One region of the Streptomyces sp. NPDC054813 genome, then DNA from elsewhere that is predicted to be linked to it. Evidence: riboswitches for the same ligand, from Rfam matches in the RefSeq annotation. Region 1 holds a riboswitch; each other region holds the start of a gene.
What was found. Region 1 has a riboswitch for cyclic di-AMP ahead of ACWGJB_RS06985 (transglycosylase SLT domain-containing protein). Riboswitches for the same ligand answer to the same signal wherever they lie in the genome.
Positions count from the first base shown of each region.

Region 1 (6,176 bases):
ACCCTGAGCCGCCATTCTCACCCGAATCGGTGAGTGGTGGTGATTTCCGTGGTTTCCATCTCACCAAATCCGGGCCTCTCAAGCGTCAGACCCGGGAGCCAACTCCGCGTACGCCTCCGGTATGACACAAGGGTGGAGGCGCCTCCCCCGACCCGTAGGGGTCGTGCGGCGAAGGCGCCTCCTGTCACTGTCTGTCACGTACTCCGTTCGCTCAGTGCTGCTGCACGAACACGTAGTCGGCCCGGTAGGGGACGCCGACCACGGCACCCGGGGTGCAGGAGCCGGCCGGGGCGACGCCGCCGACGGCGTTCAGGCGCAGGACCTCCCCGGTGTGGGCGAGCAGGCCGTGCTTCTTGCCCGACTGCGTGGCCTTGAGGTCCAGCTCGGGGATGTTGCCGTCGCCGTTCGGCGTCTTGGTCAGGACCGCTCCGGTGACCGCACTGCCGTCGGGCGCGACCCACTGCGGGGTGCCGGAGCCGGGGGCGACGAAGGAATGCCGGATGCCGCCGCCGAGCTTGGCGCTGACGTCACGCTGGGCGAAGGCGTAGCCGCCGCCGTCGGCCGCCTTGCACTCGTAGATCTGCTTGCCGGTGACGACGGAGGCCTGGAGGCCGCCGCCCCTTAGGTCGGTGACGGTGGTGACGGCGTGCAGCTGGCCGCGGACCGCCCCGCCCGGGAACCGGGCGGTGTGCAGGTTGGCGTAGAAGCCGCCGGGGTCGGTGGTGAGCTGCTTGAGCAGGGCCTTGTCGGTGACCTTGACGCTGCCGGTGACGCTGTGGCCCTTGGCCTTCTTCAGCAGCTTCCCGAAGTCGATCTTCACCCCGCCGTTGGCGCCCTTGACGCCCTGATGGATGTGCAGGTCGGTCGGCCTGCCAGTGCCGCGCCAGGTCACGGCGACGGTCACCTTGTCCCCCTTGACCTGGATGAACTCCAGCGCCGCACCGTCCTTGTCCCCGACGGCGGCCCCACCGGCGACGGGCACCTCGTTGGCGCCGCGCAGGCCGGCGACGAGAACGACGGAGCCGGTGGAACCGTGAGTGATGGAGCTGTGGCCGGTGGAGCCGTGGCCGGCGGCGGACGCCGGGACGGCGGCACCGCCGAGAGCGGTCACGGTGACGGCGGCGGCGACGAGGGTCTTGCGACACGTTGCATTGATGACCATGATTCCGTTTTCTCCCCGTATGTCAGCCAACGCCCCCTGCGTCGGCTTCTGGGGAGAGGTACGGAACGGATCCTAGATTGGACTCAGTCCAACAATGTGATGTACGACACAGGGGTGAGCCCTTGGGCTCACCCCTTGAGGAACCGGGTCGACAGAGCGACCAGGGGGCTATCCCGCCCGGTGCACCACCGCGTCGCAGAGCTCCAGGAGCGCCACCTTGGAGTCGCATTCCGTCAGCGGGGCCAGGGCGGCCCGGGCCTCCTCCGCGTACCGGACCGTGTCCCGGCGCGCCTGCTCCAGCGCCGGGTGCGCCCGCAGGGCCGTCAGGGCCTCCGCGTGCCGCGCGTCGTCCGTGAGGTCGGAGTCCAGCAGCTCGCACAGCGCGATGTCCTCGGCCAGGCCCAGCCGCGCCGCCCGCTCCCGCAGCCGCAGCACCGGAAGCGTGGGCACACCCTCGCGGAGGTCGGTCCCCGGCGTCTTGCCGGACTCGTGGGAGTCGGAGGCGATGTCCAGCACGTCGTCGGCGAGCTGGAAGGCGACACCGAGACGTTCGCCGTACTGGGTGAGGACGTCCACGACCGTCTCGTCGGCGCCGGACATCATCGCGCCGAAACGGCAGGAGACCGCCACCAGCGAGCCGGTCTTGCCGCCGAGCACGTCGAGGTAGTGGTCGACCGGGTCACGCCCGTCCGACGGCCCCGCCGTCTCCAGGATCTGACCCGTCACCAACCGTTCGAACGCGAGGGCCTGGACCCGCACCGCCTCGGGTCCGAGATCGGCGAGGATCTGCGATGCACGGGCGAAGAGGAAGTCACCGGTGAGGACGGCGACCGAGTTGCCCCAGCGGGTGTTGGCGCTGTCGACGCCACGCCGCACGGCCGCCTCGTCCATGACGTCGTCGTGGTACAGCGTGGCGAGGTGGGTCAGCTCGACGACCACCGCCGACGGCACGACGCCCGGCGCGTACGGGTCACCGAACTGCGCGGCCAGCATCACCAGCAGCGGCCGGAACCGCTTCCCGCCGGCCCGCACGAGGTGCTGCGCGGCTTCCGTGATGAACGGGACCTCACTTTTGGTGGCTTCTAGCAAGCCCTCCTCGACAGCCGTCAATCCGGCCTGGACATCGGCTTCCAGAGCCTGGTCCCGCACGCTCAGCCCGAACGGCCCGACGGTCACGAGGGGTCTCCTGTCTGCTGGTGTCCACTGGCGATTACACGGTTTGTCGATAGGTCGCTGCCATCACTCAAGTCAGCGTATCCGGTCAGGTTTCGATCACCGATAGCGCCCACCGTTACACCCCGGGCGCTATCGGATCACGACCGGTATGTTTTTGATCAGCCGATACGACCTGACATCCAATGACTTAACAGGAAGTACCGACGCTTGTCCCGAACCGGGGCGTAAGCCGTGTCCCGGACCGGAGCCCGAACCCCGTCCCGGACCAGCGACGCCACCGGGTCCGGTGCCGGACCGCCCGGCAGGTCCCCGACCACGGACGGCCACAACTTCGCCGGCCGACTTCACCTGCCCGGAGGTACCCCCTCCGCCGTCCGCCAAAGCCGACGGGAGCACTCCGTTCCGATCCGCACCCGCCCGTCCGCCCCTTACAAGATCACGCACGAGGACCTCCGTACCCCCTTCGCCGCCCTGACGTCGCCCCACGCGCGCGTGGCACCCACGGAAGGACCAGTCCGCCCACGGCCGTCCCTCGAACACCTTCCCCACCGGCACCACCCGTCCTCCATGAGCCACGGACATGTCTCCACCGACGGTCCGGGCGCACCCGCGACCGCCGGTCGGCCGACGGCGCGGCCCTAGCGCGACGGGGGCGTGGGTGCAGTCGGCGTCTCCCGCGGTCGCCCCCCCCGGGACAGCTGCGTCTCCCTCCGGACGGCGACTCTCGTCCCCCAGCCGCTCAAGCGGTCGCCGCGGCCCGCGAGCCACGGACGGCCGCCATGACAACGACACGCGGTACGGCGGAGGTTCCGCCCTCACGGAGGACATGCGCGCGCGGACGGGCGCCCTGCCACAGCCGGGTCGGCGAGCCCGCAGCCCCGGCCCCCGGCGTGACCGGCATCATGCACAGCCGTCGCGTTCGAACTCCCGGCACGATCCGGGGTATTGGGCCGACCGGCCGCCTTCGAGACGCCCGGGCGGGACAGAGCCGCCGAGTGTCGGCCTCCCCGCGACACCCGATCAGCGGCACGCGCGCGTACTCCTGACCACACGCACCCGCGCGCGTACCCGGACCGTACGGAGTTCTCGGGAGGGCGAGACCGGAGACTTGCCCGACCGGATGAACCAGACGGACCGGGTGGACGGCCCCGCCGCCGACCCTCACCCGGTCGGGCTCGTCCGTGCACCCACGCCCAGCCGGAATTCCACCCAATAAGGCAATTCGGACAATCTCCTGAATTACCTGTGACGCGTGCCACTTCCGCTCGCCTCAATCAGGGCAATCCACACGAATGGCAGCGAGGAGCTTTTCCACCGATGCCCGGAAAAACGGATTCCGCGAATCCCTCTTGTCCGATTCGCCGTAATTGCCGTTTCGTGAAGTAGGTCACGTGGCCCTGAGTGCCACAGAGGCGGTAAGGCGACCCTTTCTGCCCTTTCCCTGTGGGCGAGTTGAGGCTTGGCAATCGCAAAGGATCAAGCACCCCATACGACTCAGATCAAGGTCAATCGGTGTGTTGTGTGCATCAGGTACTTGTTCCGGACATCTGCTCTCGCATACGTTCCGGCTCGCCGGGCGGACGCCGAATCCTGCCACCGCCCGTCGTGACCCATCGACGAGTCCATTCGCACGGCAGGAGCGGGGGAACCAGGTAAGTCGCCGGACCGGGCGACCGACGTCACCGACCGACGTCGTACCGGAACGGCTAGGGGTGAAGTCGCCTCGCCTCAGGGCGGCGCGACCGGGCACTCCCCGGGCCCGAACCCGACAGCTCACCCCGCAGGCGACGGAGAGGAACTACGACATGTCTGCTGCCGTTCAGCACCGCCGTCCCCGCCGTAACCGCATTGTCCGCACGCTCGCCATCGTGGGTACCGGCGCCGCCGTTCTCGCCCTGCCGCTCATCGGGGCGACCGCCGCCTCCGCCGCCACTTCCACCACCTCGACGGCCTCCACGACGCTCGCCGGGTATCCGAACAACCTCGACGGCTGGATCCGCGAGTCGCTCGCGATCATGGCCGAGAAGAACATCCCCGGCAGCTACAACGGCATCTACCGCAACGTGATGCGTGAGTCGTCCGGCAACCCGCAGGCCATCAACCTCTGGGACTCCAACGCGGCCGCCGGCATCCCGTCCAAGGGTCTGCTCCAGGTGATCGACCCGACGTTCAAGACCTACCACGTGGACGGCACGTCGTTCGACATCTACGACCCGGTCGCGAACATCACCGCCGCCTGCAACTACGCCGCCGCACGGTACGGCTCGATGGACAACGTGCACGGCGCGTACTGACCGGCGCCGTCAGTCGAAGAGTCTTTCGAGGACGACTGCGAGGCCGTCGTCCTCGTTCGACAAGGTGATCTCGTCGGCCACCGCCTTGAGTTCGGGATGTGCGTTGGCCATGGCCACCCCGTAGGACGCCCAGTCGAACATCGGGATGTCGTTGGGCATGTCCCCGAAGGCGACGGCCTGTTCGGGGCTCAGCCCCAGATGGCCGGCGGCCAGCGCCAGCCCGGTCGCCTTGGTCACCCCGCACGGCTGGAGCTCGACGGTCCCCGGCCCCGACATGGTGACCGTCGCCAGCGACCCCACCACCGCGCGCGCGGTCGCCGCCAGCTCGTCGTCGGACAGGGTGTGGTGGCGCAGCAGCACCTTGCTGATGGGCGCGCACCACAGGTCGTCGCGCCGGTCGACGCGCAGCGCGGGCAGCGTGGGGTGGGGCATCAGATAGCCCGGCTCGATGAGCGTGAGCCCGTCCACGCCGTCCTGGTCGACCGCCGCGTACACCTGCCCGACCTCGGCCTCGATCTTGCCGAGGGCGGTCTCCGCCAGCTCCCGGTCCAGGGTGACCGACCACAGCAGCCGCTCCGCGCCGGCGTCGTACACCTGGGCGCCCTGGCCACAGACCGCGAGTCCCGTGCAGCCGAGGTCGTCCAGGAGGGGGCGCACTCTCGGCGCGGGGCGGCCGGTCACCACGAGATGCCGGGCGCCGGCCCGGCCGGCCCGCGCGAGCGCGGCGAGCGACCGTTCCGAGAGGGTGTCGTCGGCGCGCAGCAGCGTGCCGTCCAGGTCGGTGGCGATCAGTGCGTACGGGGTGGGTGCGACCATGATCAGAGAATACGGACAGCACGCCGCTGAGACTCACTGTGCGTTCCGGCCTCAAGTGGCGCCCGCCGTCCCGGTGATGGGGCGTTGTCAGTAGGGCGCGTTACGTTGGCGGTGGGTCGACGGCACCGATCGGACGGGGGCGGGCGTGGTGACGGACGTACCGGGGGACTTCCGGGCGCACCTGCTGGAGGCGGCGACCGGGGTGCTGGAGCGGTTCCCGCGGGAGCCGCGGCCGGAGATCTACGCGCTGTCGTTCCGCATCTGGCGGGTCGAGGACGACGACCGCAGACCGTACGTGGCGATCGGCTACAACACCGAGAGCCAGTACGAGGCCGAACGGAACCCTACGGACCCCGGCGAGGCGCGCTGGAACTACGCGTGCTGGCTCCTCGACGGCTTCGAGATGCTCGGCAACTGTCCCGAGGACCCGGTCGGCGGCGCGCTGTACACCGAGGAGGTCCGGCGGCTCGGACTCTGGTTCGACGGGGACGGCGACGACGCCGAACTGGACGCGAAGCACGACCTGTTGGGGCTGCACTTCGCCGACGCGTGCATACGGCTGGCGCGGGATCTGCATTCCGGCGGCCGTATCGAGAAGGCCCTCGGCCGGGCGCTGCCGGTGGTGGTCTTCGACATGTACTGCCCGGGCTGGGAGGTCGAGGCCACGGAGGCGGCCAACCCTCCCGAGCTGATCGAGGAGTTCCTGGCCTGGCAGCGGGCGGCCGAGC
Region 1 is NZ_JBSHAF010000003.1:197,306-203,481, reverse strand. Features, by position in the region: gene ACWGJB_RS06995 (CHRD domain-containing protein) at 212-1,162, opposite strand; gene ACWGJB_RS06990 (polyprenyl synthetase family protein) at 1,331-2,338, opposite strand; cyclic di-AMP (ydaO/yuaA leader) riboswitch at 3,943-4,140, shown strand; gene ACWGJB_RS06985 (transglycosylase SLT domain-containing protein) at 4,144-4,632, shown strand; gene ACWGJB_RS06980 (HAD family hydrolase) at 4,642-5,448, opposite strand; gene ACWGJB_RS06975 (hypothetical protein) at 5,597-6,176, shown strand, end outside.

Region 2 (6,176 bases), 190 kb from region 1:
CGGGCGGCGGCACGGAGGTCGAGTTGGAGATGGAGAGGGCGGAGAACACGTCATGAGCGACGCGACCGAGGCGAACGGCCCGGCGGAAGGCACGGAGAAGGCCGGGCGTCGGGTGCGCGTGGTCCTCGTCGACGACCACCGGATGTTCCGTACCGGTGTGCAGGCCGAGATCGGCCAGACCGAGCAGACCGGCGTCGAGGTGGTCGGCGAGGCCGCCGACGTCGACCAGGCGGTCACGGTGATCACCGCGACCCGGCCCGAGGTGGTGCTCCTCGATGTGCACCTGCCGGGCGGCGGCGGGGTCGAAGTGCTGCGCCGGTGCGCCCCGTTGACGGCGGACGCCGAACGGCCGGTGCGGTTCCTCGCGCTGTCCGTGTCGGACGCGGCCGAGGACGTGATCGGGGTGATCCGCGGCGGCGCCCGCGGCTATGTCACCAAGACGATCACCGGCACCGACCTGGTCGACTCGATCTTCCGGGTGCAGGAGGGCGACGCCGTCTTCTCCCCGCGGCTGGCAGGGTTCGTGCTGGACGCCTTCGCCTCCACCGACGCCCCGCCGGTCGACGAGGACCTCGACCGCCTCACCCAGCGCGAGCGCGAGGTCCTGCGCCTGATCGCGCGTGGCTACGCCTACAAGGAGATTGCCAAGCAGCTGTTCATCTCCGTCAAGACGGTCGAGTCCCATGTGTCGGCGGTGCTGCGGAAGCTGCAACTGTCGAACCGGCACGAGCTGACCCGCTGGGCGACCGCGCGCCGCCTGGTCTGAGGCGGATCCGGGAGGTCCCGGATCCGCATGGTGGCCGACGGGGTTCACACCACCCGTGTCGCCCCGGCGAACGGCATCTCGTCGATGGGGGCGATCCGTACCGGAGCCGACGGATTGGGAGCGTGGATCATCTGGCCGTTGCCGATGTAGACGCCGACGTGGCTGATGCCCGAGTAGAAGAACACCAGGTCGCCGGGCTGGAGTTCGGAGCGGGAGACGCGGCGGCCGGCGTTGATCTGGGCGTAGGTGGTACGGGGGAGGGAGACGCCGGCGGAGCGGTAGGCGGCCTGGGCGAGTCCCGAGCAGTCGAAGGCGTCGGGGCCGGTCGCGCCCCAGACGTAGGGGCTGCCGAGCTTGGAGTAGGCGTACGCCACGGCGGCCGCGGCCCGGGAGTCGGGGGCGGCGACGCTGCCCGGGGCCAGGGTGGCGCGGGCGCCGGAGGCCGAACGGGAGGCGCGCGCGGAGTCGCCGTCCGCCGCCCGCTGCTGCGGTGAGAGCCGGTCCAGCAGCCGCCGGGCCTCGTCCAGCTTGCCGGTGACGGTGGTCTTCTGCCGCTTCAGTTCGGCCTGCCGGGACCGCAGCGAGGTCAGCTCGACGTGCGCGGCGCCGCGCAACTGCTCGATCTCCCGCAGCTGTCGGCGCACCCGTGCCACCGCGCCGGCCTGCGCGGCACCGGCCCGTTCGGCGAACGCGGCGTTGTCCAGGTACCGGTCGGGATCGCTGGAGAGCGCCAGTTGCCACGCCGGGTCGATACCGCCGTCGCGGTACTGCGCGGCCGCGGCCAGCCCGAGCGCGTCCCGCGCGGAGTTGAGCCTGTCCTGCTTGCGGGCGGTCTCGTCCTGCAGTGCCTTGAGCCGCCGCTGGGCGGTGTCGGCCTTCTCCTTCGCTCCGTCGTACTTCTCGGTGGCCGCCTCGGCCTCCTGGTACAGCTGGTCCACCTTGGTCTTCACCTGCGCCGGTGTCAGTTGCGGCTCGGCGTGTCCGGTCCCTTCGAAGCCCGTCGCGGTGGCCGCGCCCGCCAGGGCGAGGGTGGCGGCCGTGCGGGCCGTACTGCCGCTGAGCGAGCGCTGTCGGGGCTTGCGGTGCGCTGCCACCTGGACTGGTCACGTCCTTTCGTACGACCGCCGTGTGGTCCGTACGCACGCCAGGGGAGGGCGTATACGGCCGCGGGGGTGCGGATTACGCGTCCGGCGGCGGCCCGCACAGGGGGAGTGGGCCGCCGCCGGACTTTCTCGGCGGTGGTGTCCGACTGCCGCCCCTGGCCCGGGCGGCGGTGGGGAGTCGGTCACCTGGGGGAGGACGCTAGGCCGGACTGTGTCGGCCTGGTAACGCGATGCACGGAATTGGTGTGACCGGATCGTTACCCGACGGTATGTGACCGGGATTCCGGTCCGGAGCCGTCGGCTTCACGGGGCGGGATGACCGAAACGGCGGTTCCGGGGCGAGCGGTGGGCGCGGGGTGCTATGGGGTGCATATATGCGATGCCTTTCGGCGGGCGGTGGCGGGCGGCGGCTGGTGCGGAGGGAGGGGCCGGTGCCCGGCGCCCCGGGGGACCTTGATTAGGCTCCCGGGCCATGGGCGTACTCATCCATCTCTTCGTCGGCCTGCACATCATCGGCATCGCCGCGCTTCTCGGCGGTTTCCTCACCCAGATGAAGGCGATGGGCCAGGGCACGGCCCGCTTCGTCCCCGGGATGCTGCACGGCGCGTTCACCATGCTCGCGACCGGTGTGATCCTGGTCGGCCTCAACGAGGCCGACGACCACCACGTCAACACCGTCAAGATCGGCGTGAAGCTGGCGCTGCTGATCGTGATCCTCGGACTCGTCTACGTGAAGCGGGACGACGAGAAGGTGGAGAAGGGCGCCTTCGGCCTGGTGGGCCTGCTGACCATGGCGAACATCTTCATCGCCGTGCTGTGGACGTGACCCTCAGGAAGCCTTCCCCAACGCGGCGCGGGTGACCGCCACCGCGCCGGCGGCCACCGCAAGCCAGGCCGCCACCGCGACCCACACCAGTACCCGCCCCGGCCACGTCAGCCAGGGGATGCCCACGGCGGCCGCGACCGACAGCGTCCCCGCGGCCATCATCCCCATCGGGAACACGGTCGCCCAGCGGCGTACGTCGTAACGAGGCCGGCGACGCGCCACCTCGGCGGCCGCCAGCACGGCGTACCAGGCCAGGGCCAGGACGAGCAGCGCCACGGTCACCGTGCGCAGGACACCCCGGTCGTCGTCGTTCCACAGGTACAGCCGGGCGCTGTCGGCGGCCAGCAGCTTCGCCCCGGCCAGCGCGGAGATCGCAAGTGAGCCGCCCGCGACCCACTGGTCACCGGGCCCCTCGACCACCTGCCGCCACTCGAAACGGGCCACGGCGAACCCGTACAGCACCAGCCCCAGCCAGAACAGCACCAGCGCCGCGTGCGCGAGCCACGCGGTCGTCACGGCCGCCGCCAGCGTCGCCCCCAGCACGGCCAGCCCCTGCGTGGCCACACAGGTCAGGAACACCGCACCGGACATGTGCCGCTTCCAGTGCCGTACGACGAGGATCAGCAACGGCGGCCACAGCACCGCCGACAACGCCAGCAGGGCTTCGGCGAGGGTCTGCCGGCCGAGCGCCGAGAACTGCGTCCCCAGTACCGTCGTCGCCGCCACGGCGGTGAGCGCGCCCGGCGTCTCCGCCTCCGCCCGCCACCGCCGACGGTCCGCCAGCAGCCGTACGGCGAACTCCGCGGCCAGCCCCGCCCACGCCAAGCAGGCCAGCACCAGAGCGATCCGGGAGACCGTCTCCGCCCCCGCCAGATGCAACGCCACCGACATGATGCCGGTGGCCATCACAGCGGCCCCGGCCGCCGGCGGACGCTGCGCCCACCAGGCACGGAGGGGTGAAATGCCGGACATGCCGCCGATGCTAGAGAGCCTCACCGGGTGCGCGAGCGGGGCACGCGCGCGTGGCGCACGAAATACGCGCAGGGCGCGCGAGAGGCGGGGTGCGCGGGAGCGGTGCCGAGCAGGCGGGGGTGGAGGAGTGGGCCGGGGCGCCTGAAGGGTGCGTGAGGGGTTGGGCTGCGCGTGTGGCGCGGGCGGAGGTGCGCACGCAGGCGCGCGTGGGTATCTGGGTGTGCCCGGCCCTCACCACACGCGCTCCGCGCCCGCGCCATTGCGGGCGCGCCCTCCTGGCGCGCCCGCGCCCCTCAGGCCGGTCGCACCACGCTGTGGATGATCGACTCGCCGCCGTAGTAGATCGACTCCTCCCGGACGTACGCGCCGGGCTTCGGGGCGTGGATCATCATGCCGTTGCCGATGTAGATGCCGACGTGGCTGATGTCGTCGTAGAAGAAGACCAGGTCCCCGGGCTGGGCGTTGGCGAGGGAGACGGTGGTGCCGGCGTTCACCTGGTCGTACGTGGTGCGCGGCAGGGAGACGCCCGCGGCCTTCCAGGCGGCCTGGGAGAGGCCGGAGCAGTCGTAGGAGCCGGGGCCGGTGGCGCCCCAGACGTACGGCTTGCCGATCTGCGCACGGGCGAAGGCGATCGCCTTGGCGGCCTTCGTCCCGTAGGCGGAGTCGGACGAGGAGGAGGAAGACGAAGAGGACGAAGAGGAGCCGCTGGAGGTCGACGTCGATGACGATGACGCATCCTTAGCGGCCGCCGCCTGCTGCTTGGCGAGCTCCGCAGCCTTGCGTGCCGCTTCCGCCTGCTGCTTCTTCTCGATCTCCGCCAGCCGCGCCTTCTCCTGGGCGGTCAGCTGTGACAGCAGATCCCGCGCGGAGGCCAGCTTCGTCTGGACGGTGGTCTTGGCGGTCCTGAGGTCGTCCTGGGTCTCGGTGAGCGTCTCCAGGCTCTTGGCGGCCTCCTGCCGCTTCGCCATGGTCGCGGACTGCTGTGTGGCGTAGTCGTCGACCGCGTCCTTCTGGCGCGAGGTCAGCCGGCTCATCAGCTGCGTCTGGTCGAAGTAGTCCTGCGGACTGTCCGCGAGCAGGAAGGTCGCCGTGTCGGGTGCGCTGGCCCCGGTCCGGTACTGGGCCGCGGCGAAGGAACCCAGTTCCTCACGCGCCTTGTTGAGCCGGTCCGTGCGCTCGGCGACGTCGTCGAGCAGGGTGTCGACCTGCTTGCGCTGCTTGCCGGTCTTCTCCTTGGCCGCGTTGTACTTCTCGGTCGCCGACTCGGCCTGCCGGTAGAGGGCGTCGACCTTCTTCTCGACCTCCTCCAGGCTGGGCTTGCCGTCCTCGGAGGGCACGGCGTTGGCCGTCTGGGAGAGCAGTGCCACGGAGGTGAGGGCGGCGGTGGCCAGGGCGGGGGTGCGTATGCCTGCTACGCGCGTTGCGGACGGACGCGACTTGCGGTGCGACGCCAACGGGGGCGACTCCTTCCATGCTCCGCCTACCGAGTTAGCTGTCGGGTTCGGGCGGGTGGTTCGGAAGGGTTGCCCTACGGTCCGTTCCCCGGTGGGAAGTCGGGACCGATTCACCCCAAGGTTCGGTGTGGGTCCCCGGCTCCGGGTGCGCGGCGGCACCCTGGACTCGGCGGAGGCCGTGCGGCCCGGCGACGTTCGCCGGTGGGGGTCGTACGGCCTGCTCGGCACGCTAGCCAACTCGTGTGCTCTGTGTGAAGTTTGATGTGCGATATGCCCGATACATTTTCGTGACCTTGGTGTTGTGGCTCGGCCGGATCGGTTGATCGGGGATGGTCTGCGGTGACTTGTCCGGTGCGGTCGGGGGGTCCGCTCTCCCGGCTGACGGGCACGCCCGCGCTCACGGTGCGTGATCGCTGACCGTGAGGGGCCGATTCTGGTGGGTGACCGGAGCGAGTTTCCGGGGTGGGGACCGGTTGTCGGTGGGGCGCCCTAGACTCGGAGAGCGATGAGCAGCCTCTTTGACGACAGCTTCCTGGCGAGCCTCCAGCCCCCGCGCGGCCACGAGGAGGAACCCCCGCCGCCGCCCGAGGACGAGCACGTACCGGAGCCGATTCCGGACGACCTGTTCGGCGGGCAGTTCGACGCGCCCCCGGAGCGGGACGCCTACTACCGCGACGGCGCCGCCCGCCCGGCCCTGGACCCGGCCGCCCTCCTGGAGGGGCTGAACGAGAACCAGCGGGCGGCGGTCGTGCACGCCGGCGCCCCGCTGCTGATCGTGGCCGGCGCCGGTTCCGGCAAGACGCGCGTGCTCACCCACCGCATCGCGCACCTGCTCGGCGCGCGGAACGTGCACCCGGGCCAGATCCTCGCGATCACCTTCACCAACAAGGCCGCGGGCGAGATGAAGGAGCGCGTCGAGCACCTCGTCGGCCCGCGCGCGAACGCGATGTGGGTGATGACCTTCCACAGCGCCTGCGTGCGGATCCTGCGCAGGGAGAGCAAGAAGCTCGGCTTCACCTCCGCCTTCTCGATCTACGACGCCGCGGACTCCAAGC
Region 2 is NZ_JBSHAF010000003.1:388,323-394,498, forward strand. Features, by position in the region: gene ACWGJB_RS07910 (ATP-binding protein) at 1-56, shown strand, start outside; gene ACWGJB_RS07915 (response regulator transcription factor) at 53-766, shown strand; gene ACWGJB_RS07920 (NlpC/P60 family protein) at 811-1,860, opposite strand; gene ACWGJB_RS07925 (hypothetical protein) at 2,342-2,695, shown strand; gene ACWGJB_RS07930 (tellurite resistance/C4-dicarboxylate transporter family protein) at 2,699-3,667, opposite strand; gene ACWGJB_RS07935 (NlpC/P60 family protein) at 3,961-5,121, opposite strand; cyclic di-AMP (ydaO/yuaA leader) riboswitch at 5,130-5,303, opposite strand; gene pcrA (DNA helicase PcrA) at 5,627-6,176, shown strand, end outside.
Region 2: another riboswitch for cyclic di-AMP. It lies ahead of ACWGJB_RS07935 (NlpC/P60 family protein); the one in region 1 lies ahead of ACWGJB_RS06985 (transglycosylase SLT domain-containing protein).

Region 3 (6,176 bases), on a different contig from region 1:
AGTTCCACGGTGTCGCCGGCGTCGAGTTCATGGACCGTGTCGCCGTCGTGGAAGGTCAAGCGGCCGTCGAGGACCCAGACGAGCTGCCGTACGAAGGCGAAGGCGGCCGCCGGATAGGGCACCCGGGCCCCGGCGGGCAGGCGGATCTCGGCGATCTCCGCCGGGAACCGCGGTCCGGTGATCTGGCGGCGCCGGTAGCCGGTGCCGGGGTCGCGCCACTCGGCCGCGTCGGCGCCGCGCCGCACTCCCGCGGTGTCGGCCGTGGTGTCCTGCGCGCCTTCGGCGAGGGCCAGCAGGGAGGCGACGCTCAGCTGGAACGCGGCGGACAGCTTGCCGAGGACGACAGCGGTGGGGCTGCTCTCGCCGCGTTCGATCCGGCTGATCATCGCGGCGGAGACACCGGAGGCGTCCGCGAGCTGCGCCAGGGTCCAGCGGCGGCGCTCCCGCTCGGTGCGGACACGGGCGGCGATCCCCGCCACCAGGGAGTCCGTCGACGGATCTACTATGTTGGACATGAATCCAATATACGAGAGAGACGGGACGGTGCGAATCCGCCCGGCCCGCCCCGCTGACGCGGAGGCCGTGCGCGCGATCCGCAACCACGCGGTCGAGCATTCGACGGCGCTGTGGACCGAGACCACACAGACCCCCGCCGAGGGTGCGGTCTGGCTCGCCGCCCATCTGGCGCGCGGCTCGGCGTTCGTGGCCGAAGCGGCGGGCGAGGTGGCCGGGTTCGCGGTGTACGGCCCGTGGCGCGAGCTGGACGGCTACCGGCACACGGTGGAGGACTCTGTCTACGTGCGAGAGGACCGGCACGGGCTCGGCATCGGCTCGGCGCTGCTGGGTGCTCTCATCGGCGCGGCGCGGGAGGCCGGCCACCACGTCATGATCGCCGGCATCGAGGCGGAGAACACCGCGTCGGTCCGGCTGCACCAGCGGTTCGGCTTCGAGCACGCGGGCACGGTCCGGGAGGTGGGCGTCAAGTTCGGCCGCCGGCTGGACCTCACGCTCATGCGGCTGCCGCTGGACCGGGACGGCAACACACGCGGCGGTGCGACCGATTAGGGTGACCGCGTGGCGAGAGTGCGGTTGAGCGTGGCCGAGCGGCGGGAGGAACTGCTGCGGGCCGCCATCGGGCAGATCGAGGCGCGGGGTGTGGCGGCGGTACGGATCGCCGATGTCGCCTCGGCCCTCGGCGTGAGCAACGCGCTGGTGCTGTACCACTTCTCGACGAAGGAGAAGCTGGTGTCCGCCGCCTTCGCCTACGCCGCCGAGGACGACCTGGCGCATCTGCGCAAGCTGCTGGGCCGCCGCACGTCGGCGTCGCGCCGGCTGCGGACGGCGGTGCGCTGGTATGCCCCGACCGGGCAGGCCAAGGGCTGGCGGCTGTGGATCGAGGGCTGGGCGGTGGCGCTGCGCGAACCCGCCCTGCGGGAGGTCACCAAGGAGCTGGACCAGCAGTGGAAGGCGGCGATCGCCGAGGTCATCGCCGAAGGGGTGGCCGCCGGTGAGTTCCGGTGCCCCGACCCCACGGCCTCGGCACTGCGGCTGACCGCCCTGCTCGACGGGCTCGCCGTCCAGCTGACCTCCTACCCGGGCGCCCTGTCGCGCTCCCGGGCGCAGGAGTGGGTCGACGAGGCGCTGGCGCGCGAACTGGGGCTGCCCGAGGAACAGTAAGGGGCGGCCCGCAAGGATGCCGCCCCTTACCCGCTCCCACGGCCTCAAGCCACGGAAGCGATCCGCATCTTGATGTCGTCCGGGGAGAGCGTCCCCTTGGCCGTCACATGGTCGCCCGACGACTCGCCGCGCAGCCGCCGTCCGATCCACGGCACCAGGTACTCACGGGCCCAGTGCACGTCGTCGCGGCGGACCTCCAGGGTGCCGCGGGGCGGCAGCAACGGCCACGGCTGGTCCGGGTCGGCCGGCACCTCGACGCCGAGCGCCTGACCGGCCCGCAGCGCCACCCGGGTGTGCCCCTCGGGAGACAGGTGCAGCCGGTCGCCGTCCCAGGCCCGCCGGTCCTGCACGGTCTTCAGGGACCACAGGTCGAGAACCGGGCAGCCGTACCGGTCTGCGACGGCCCGGACATGGCCGTTGTAGGTGGCGATCTTGCCGCGCAGATGCTTGAGGACGGGCACGCCCCGGGTGTCGAACCCGGTGGTCACCAGAACCGTGCCGACGGCCTCGGTCAGTTGGGCCACGGCCCGCTCGAACCGCTCGGCCACCTCGTCGGGGTCGGTGCCGGGGCGGATGATGTCGTTGCCGCCCGCGGCGAAGGAGACCAGGTCCGGGGCGAGTTCCAGGGCCTGCGGCACCTGGTCCGCCACGATCTGGTCGAGCAGTTTCCCGCGTACCGCGAGGTTGGTGTACTCGAAGTCGCCCTCGGGCTGCCGGTCCGACAGCAGTACCGCGAACCGGTCCGCCCAGCCGACGAACGCCCCGTCGGGGCCGGGGTCGCCCACGCCCTCGGTGAAGCTGTCCCCCACCGCCACGTACGACCCGATCACTGATGCATTGTCACTCTTCGAATCGTCTGCCACGTCGGACCATGATTCACCTTCGACTGTGACCTACGCGACCGTAATAAGGGGTTGACGAACGGTGAGATAAGACACGCCTAAATACTCGACCAAGCCAGGAATAAGCCTTCGAACAGCGGCGTTGAAGCGTCGATCGACCGAAGGCCGGACCCGGGGATCAGGGGTCCGGCCTTCGGAGTGCGTGTCAGATCAGTGGGCGTGCCGGGTCAGCCGACGGCGACGCCCTTGGAGCGGAGGTAGCCGACCGGGTCGATGTCGGAGCCGTAGTCGGGGGTGGTCCGGATCTCGAAGTGGAGGTGCGGGCCGGTCACGTTGCCGGTGGCACCGGAGAGGCCGACCTGCTGGCCCGCGGTCACGGTCTGGCCGACCGAGACGGAGAGCGCGGAGAGGTGGCCGTACTGCGCGTAGTAGCCGTCGGCGAGCCTGATGACGACCTGGTTGCCGTAGGCGCCACCCCAGCCGGCCGTGACGACCGTGCCCGCGCCGACGGCCTTGACCGGGGTGCCGGTCGGGACGACGAAGTCGACGCCGGTGTGGTAGCCGCTGGACCACATGCTGCCGGCCACGTGGTAGCCGGTGCCGACGGTGCCACCGGTCACCGGGAGGATGAAACCGGAGGCGGTCGTCGTCGACGCGTCCGCGGAGGGGGCCGCGTTCGAGGACGACGACGAGGAGGGGGTGGAGGGCTGCGCGTGGGACCGCGTCTCGGACCGGGAGTCCGAGCTCGGGGTGTCCGTCGTCGCGGCATGGCGGCCGCCGAGCGTGAGCTCGAGACCGGGGTGGATCAGCGAGGGGTTGTCGCCGACCGCCTGCCGGTTGTCGGCGTAGAGCCGGTGCCAGCCGCCGTCGACGTGCTGCTCGCGGGCGATCTTCGAGAGATAGTCGCCGGGCACCACCGTGTAGATGCGATGCGTGGAATTCCCGGTGCCGGAATCCTGAACGGCGGTCTTCTGAGCGGCAGCCTTTCGCACAGCCGTCTTCTCGACGGTCGGCAGCGACTGCGTGGTCTTTTCGGAAACGGACTGCGAGGTGGCCGCGTGGGCGCCGGTGGCCCCCATGAGCGGCAGAGCCAGCGCGGCGCCACCGGTTCCGGCGACGGCCATCGAGCGCGTGAAACGCTGGGACTTGGGGCGGCGGTGCTTACCCTTCGCGGGCATGACGCATTCCTCTCCGGCGCCTACGAGGTGAGCTGTCGGGTTCGGGCTGGAGCTGCCCGGCCACGCGGGAAGACGTGACTACACCCCTAGCCGTCCCGGGAACCGGAACAGGCGGTCATACCTGGTGGGTCCCCCGCTCCTGCCGGGCACGGGTGAGTGTGTGTGGGGACTCCGGGCGGCGGCAGGATTCGGCGTTCCGTCCGGATGCGTGGCGAACGTAAGCGAGTAGGACGCACGTAAACAAGCACCAGATTCCGGCTGTCCGAGTTTCGCTTGATCCGTTACGGGAATTCCTGGTCACCCTCCGTGAATTCCAGCCTTACGTACTTTTCCAATCCCCTTGAAAAGCACCGGAATTACGTGAACATGACGCGCGACGGACGGTCACGAATATGACGCTCCTCACGCACGTCACGCCACGTCCCCTTATTCCGGACCGAGTCGCAATGAAGGCACCAATTCGGACAGAAGGCTCAGATGCGACGCAGCCGGAGAACCGTCGCATCCAGGTCGCCGCGCAGTTCCGTGCGCAGCCCGTGATGCAGCAGAACGGCACCTCGATGCACTTCGCCCGTTTCGCGGCATTCGTACGACGCGTCCGGGTCGAGTCCCCGCAGCCGCAGCGCCGGCATCGGCTCGCCGTAGCTCTGCGCCTGGAGCCAAGCGAGGACCACGGTCTCGTCGCCGAGCGTGTACTGCACCGCGCTGAGCCCGCCGGTCGGCGGCCGCAGCCGGAACTGGTCGCCGCGCTGCACCAGGGGCCGGATGTCCTTGTAGAGCTCCACCCAGCGGCCGGCCTCGGCCAGCTCGTCCTCGGTCCACTGCGAGAGGTCGCCGCCGACGCCGAGCGCCCCGGCCATGGAGCTGACGAAGCGGAAACGCAGGCTGCTGACCCGCCCGTTGAGCTGGTGGTTCGGGCTGTCGGTGACCCAGGCGGACATCACCCGGGCCGGGTGGATCTGGCTGAAGCCGTGCTGGATGGCGAGCCGGTCCAGCGGGTCGGTGTTGTCGGAGGTCCACACCTCGTCAGTGCGGCTCATGATGCCGAGGTCGATCCGGCCGCCACCGCCGGAGCAGGACTCGATGGCGACGTTCGGGTGGGCCGCCCGGATCCGGTCGAGCAGGGCGTACAGCCCGCGCACGTGGTCGACCCACAGACGCTGCGGATAGGGCTCACCGGGCCAGCCCGCGTCGGTGAAGCAGCGGTTGAAGTCCCACTTGACGTAGTCGATCGGGGCGCTGGACAGCAGGGTGTCGAGCTGCTGCCAGAGGTACTCCTGGACGTCCTCGCGGGCGAGGTTGAGGACGAGCTGATTGCGCAGTTCCGTTCGCTTTCGCCCCTGCTGGTACTGCACCCAGTCGGGGTGCGCGCGGTACAGGTCGCTGTCCGCGTTGACCATCTCGGGCTCGACCCAGATGCCGAACTGCATGCCGAGAGCGTGCACGTAGTCGGCCAGGGGCTTGAGGCCCTTGGGAAAGCGGTCCGGATTGGGCGTCCAGTCGCCGAGGCCCGCGCGGTCGCTGGTGCGGGCACCGAACCAGCCGTCGTCGACCACGAACAGCTCGACGCCGATCGCGGCGGCCCGCCGGGCGAGGGTGGCCTGCTGCTCCTCGGAGATGTCGAAGGTGGTGGCCTCCCAGGAGTTGAACAGCACCGGCCGGTCCCGGTCGGCGTCCGGGATGACGTACGCCCGCTGGTAGGCGTGCCAGGCGCGGCTGGCCCCGCCGAAGCCGCCGTCGGTCCACAGGCCCGCGAAGACCGGGCTGGTGTACGACTCGCCCGCGGCCAGCATCAGCAGGCCCGAGTCGTCGTAGCCGGCACCGCCGGTGATCTGCACGCGCGCGTCGGGGAGTTGGGCGACGGCGATCCGCCAGGAGCCGGACCAGCCGAGGGCGCACCCCCAGACCTCGCCGCGCTCCTCGGTGGCGTCGGTGTCGAGGGCGACCCAGGGCAGGTGCTGGTGGCTGGTGTGGCCGCGGCGGCTGCCGATGACCTTCTCGCCGTAGGTGAGGGGCGCGCTGGTGAGGCGGGACTCGGCGGCCCAGCGGCCGTGCAGCTGGGAGAGGCGCCAGCCCTCGCGGTCGGGGAGCGTCCAGGCGGCCGGGTCGGCACGCAGCAGCTCCAGAGGCGCGTCCCCCTGGTTGTCGACGGCCACCCAGCGCTCGACGACGTCGCCGCGCATCCGGTAGTGCAGGGTGATGAGGATCCCGTCGTCCCGGAAGCGCAGGCGGAGCCCGTCACCGTCCGCGGCCTCCCCGGCACCGCCGTCCGTCTCGTACGACTCGAAGGTCCACTCGGTGCCGCGGCGCTCCTCGGTGCGCACGGACAGCGCGGGGCGGACGAAACGGGGACCGCCCTCGACGGGGTACTCCTCACGGCCGTCCAGCGGGGACTCGAACGCCCAGTAGCCGGGCAGTGCCCGGGTGCTGAGCTCCTCGGCGTCGGCGAGCCCGATCTTCGGGCCCCAGTGGAGGTGGA
Region 3 is NZ_JBSHAF010000001.1:376,935-383,110, forward strand. Features, by position in the region: gene ACWGJB_RS01675 (helix-turn-helix domain-containing protein) at 1-515, opposite strand, end outside; gene ACWGJB_RS01680 (N-acetyltransferase family protein) at 514-1,065, shown strand; gene ACWGJB_RS01685 (TetR/AcrR family transcriptional regulator) at 1,075-1,677, shown strand; gene ACWGJB_RS01690 (SGNH/GDSL hydrolase family protein) at 1,722-2,507, opposite strand; gene ACWGJB_RS01695 (M23 family metallopeptidase) at 2,747-3,697, opposite strand; cyclic di-AMP (ydaO/yuaA leader) riboswitch at 3,700-3,862, opposite strand; gene ACWGJB_RS01700 (alpha-galactosidase) at 4,171-6,176, opposite strand, start outside.
Region 3: another riboswitch for cyclic di-AMP. It lies ahead of ACWGJB_RS01695 (M23 family metallopeptidase); the one in region 1 lies ahead of ACWGJB_RS06985 (transglycosylase SLT domain-containing protein).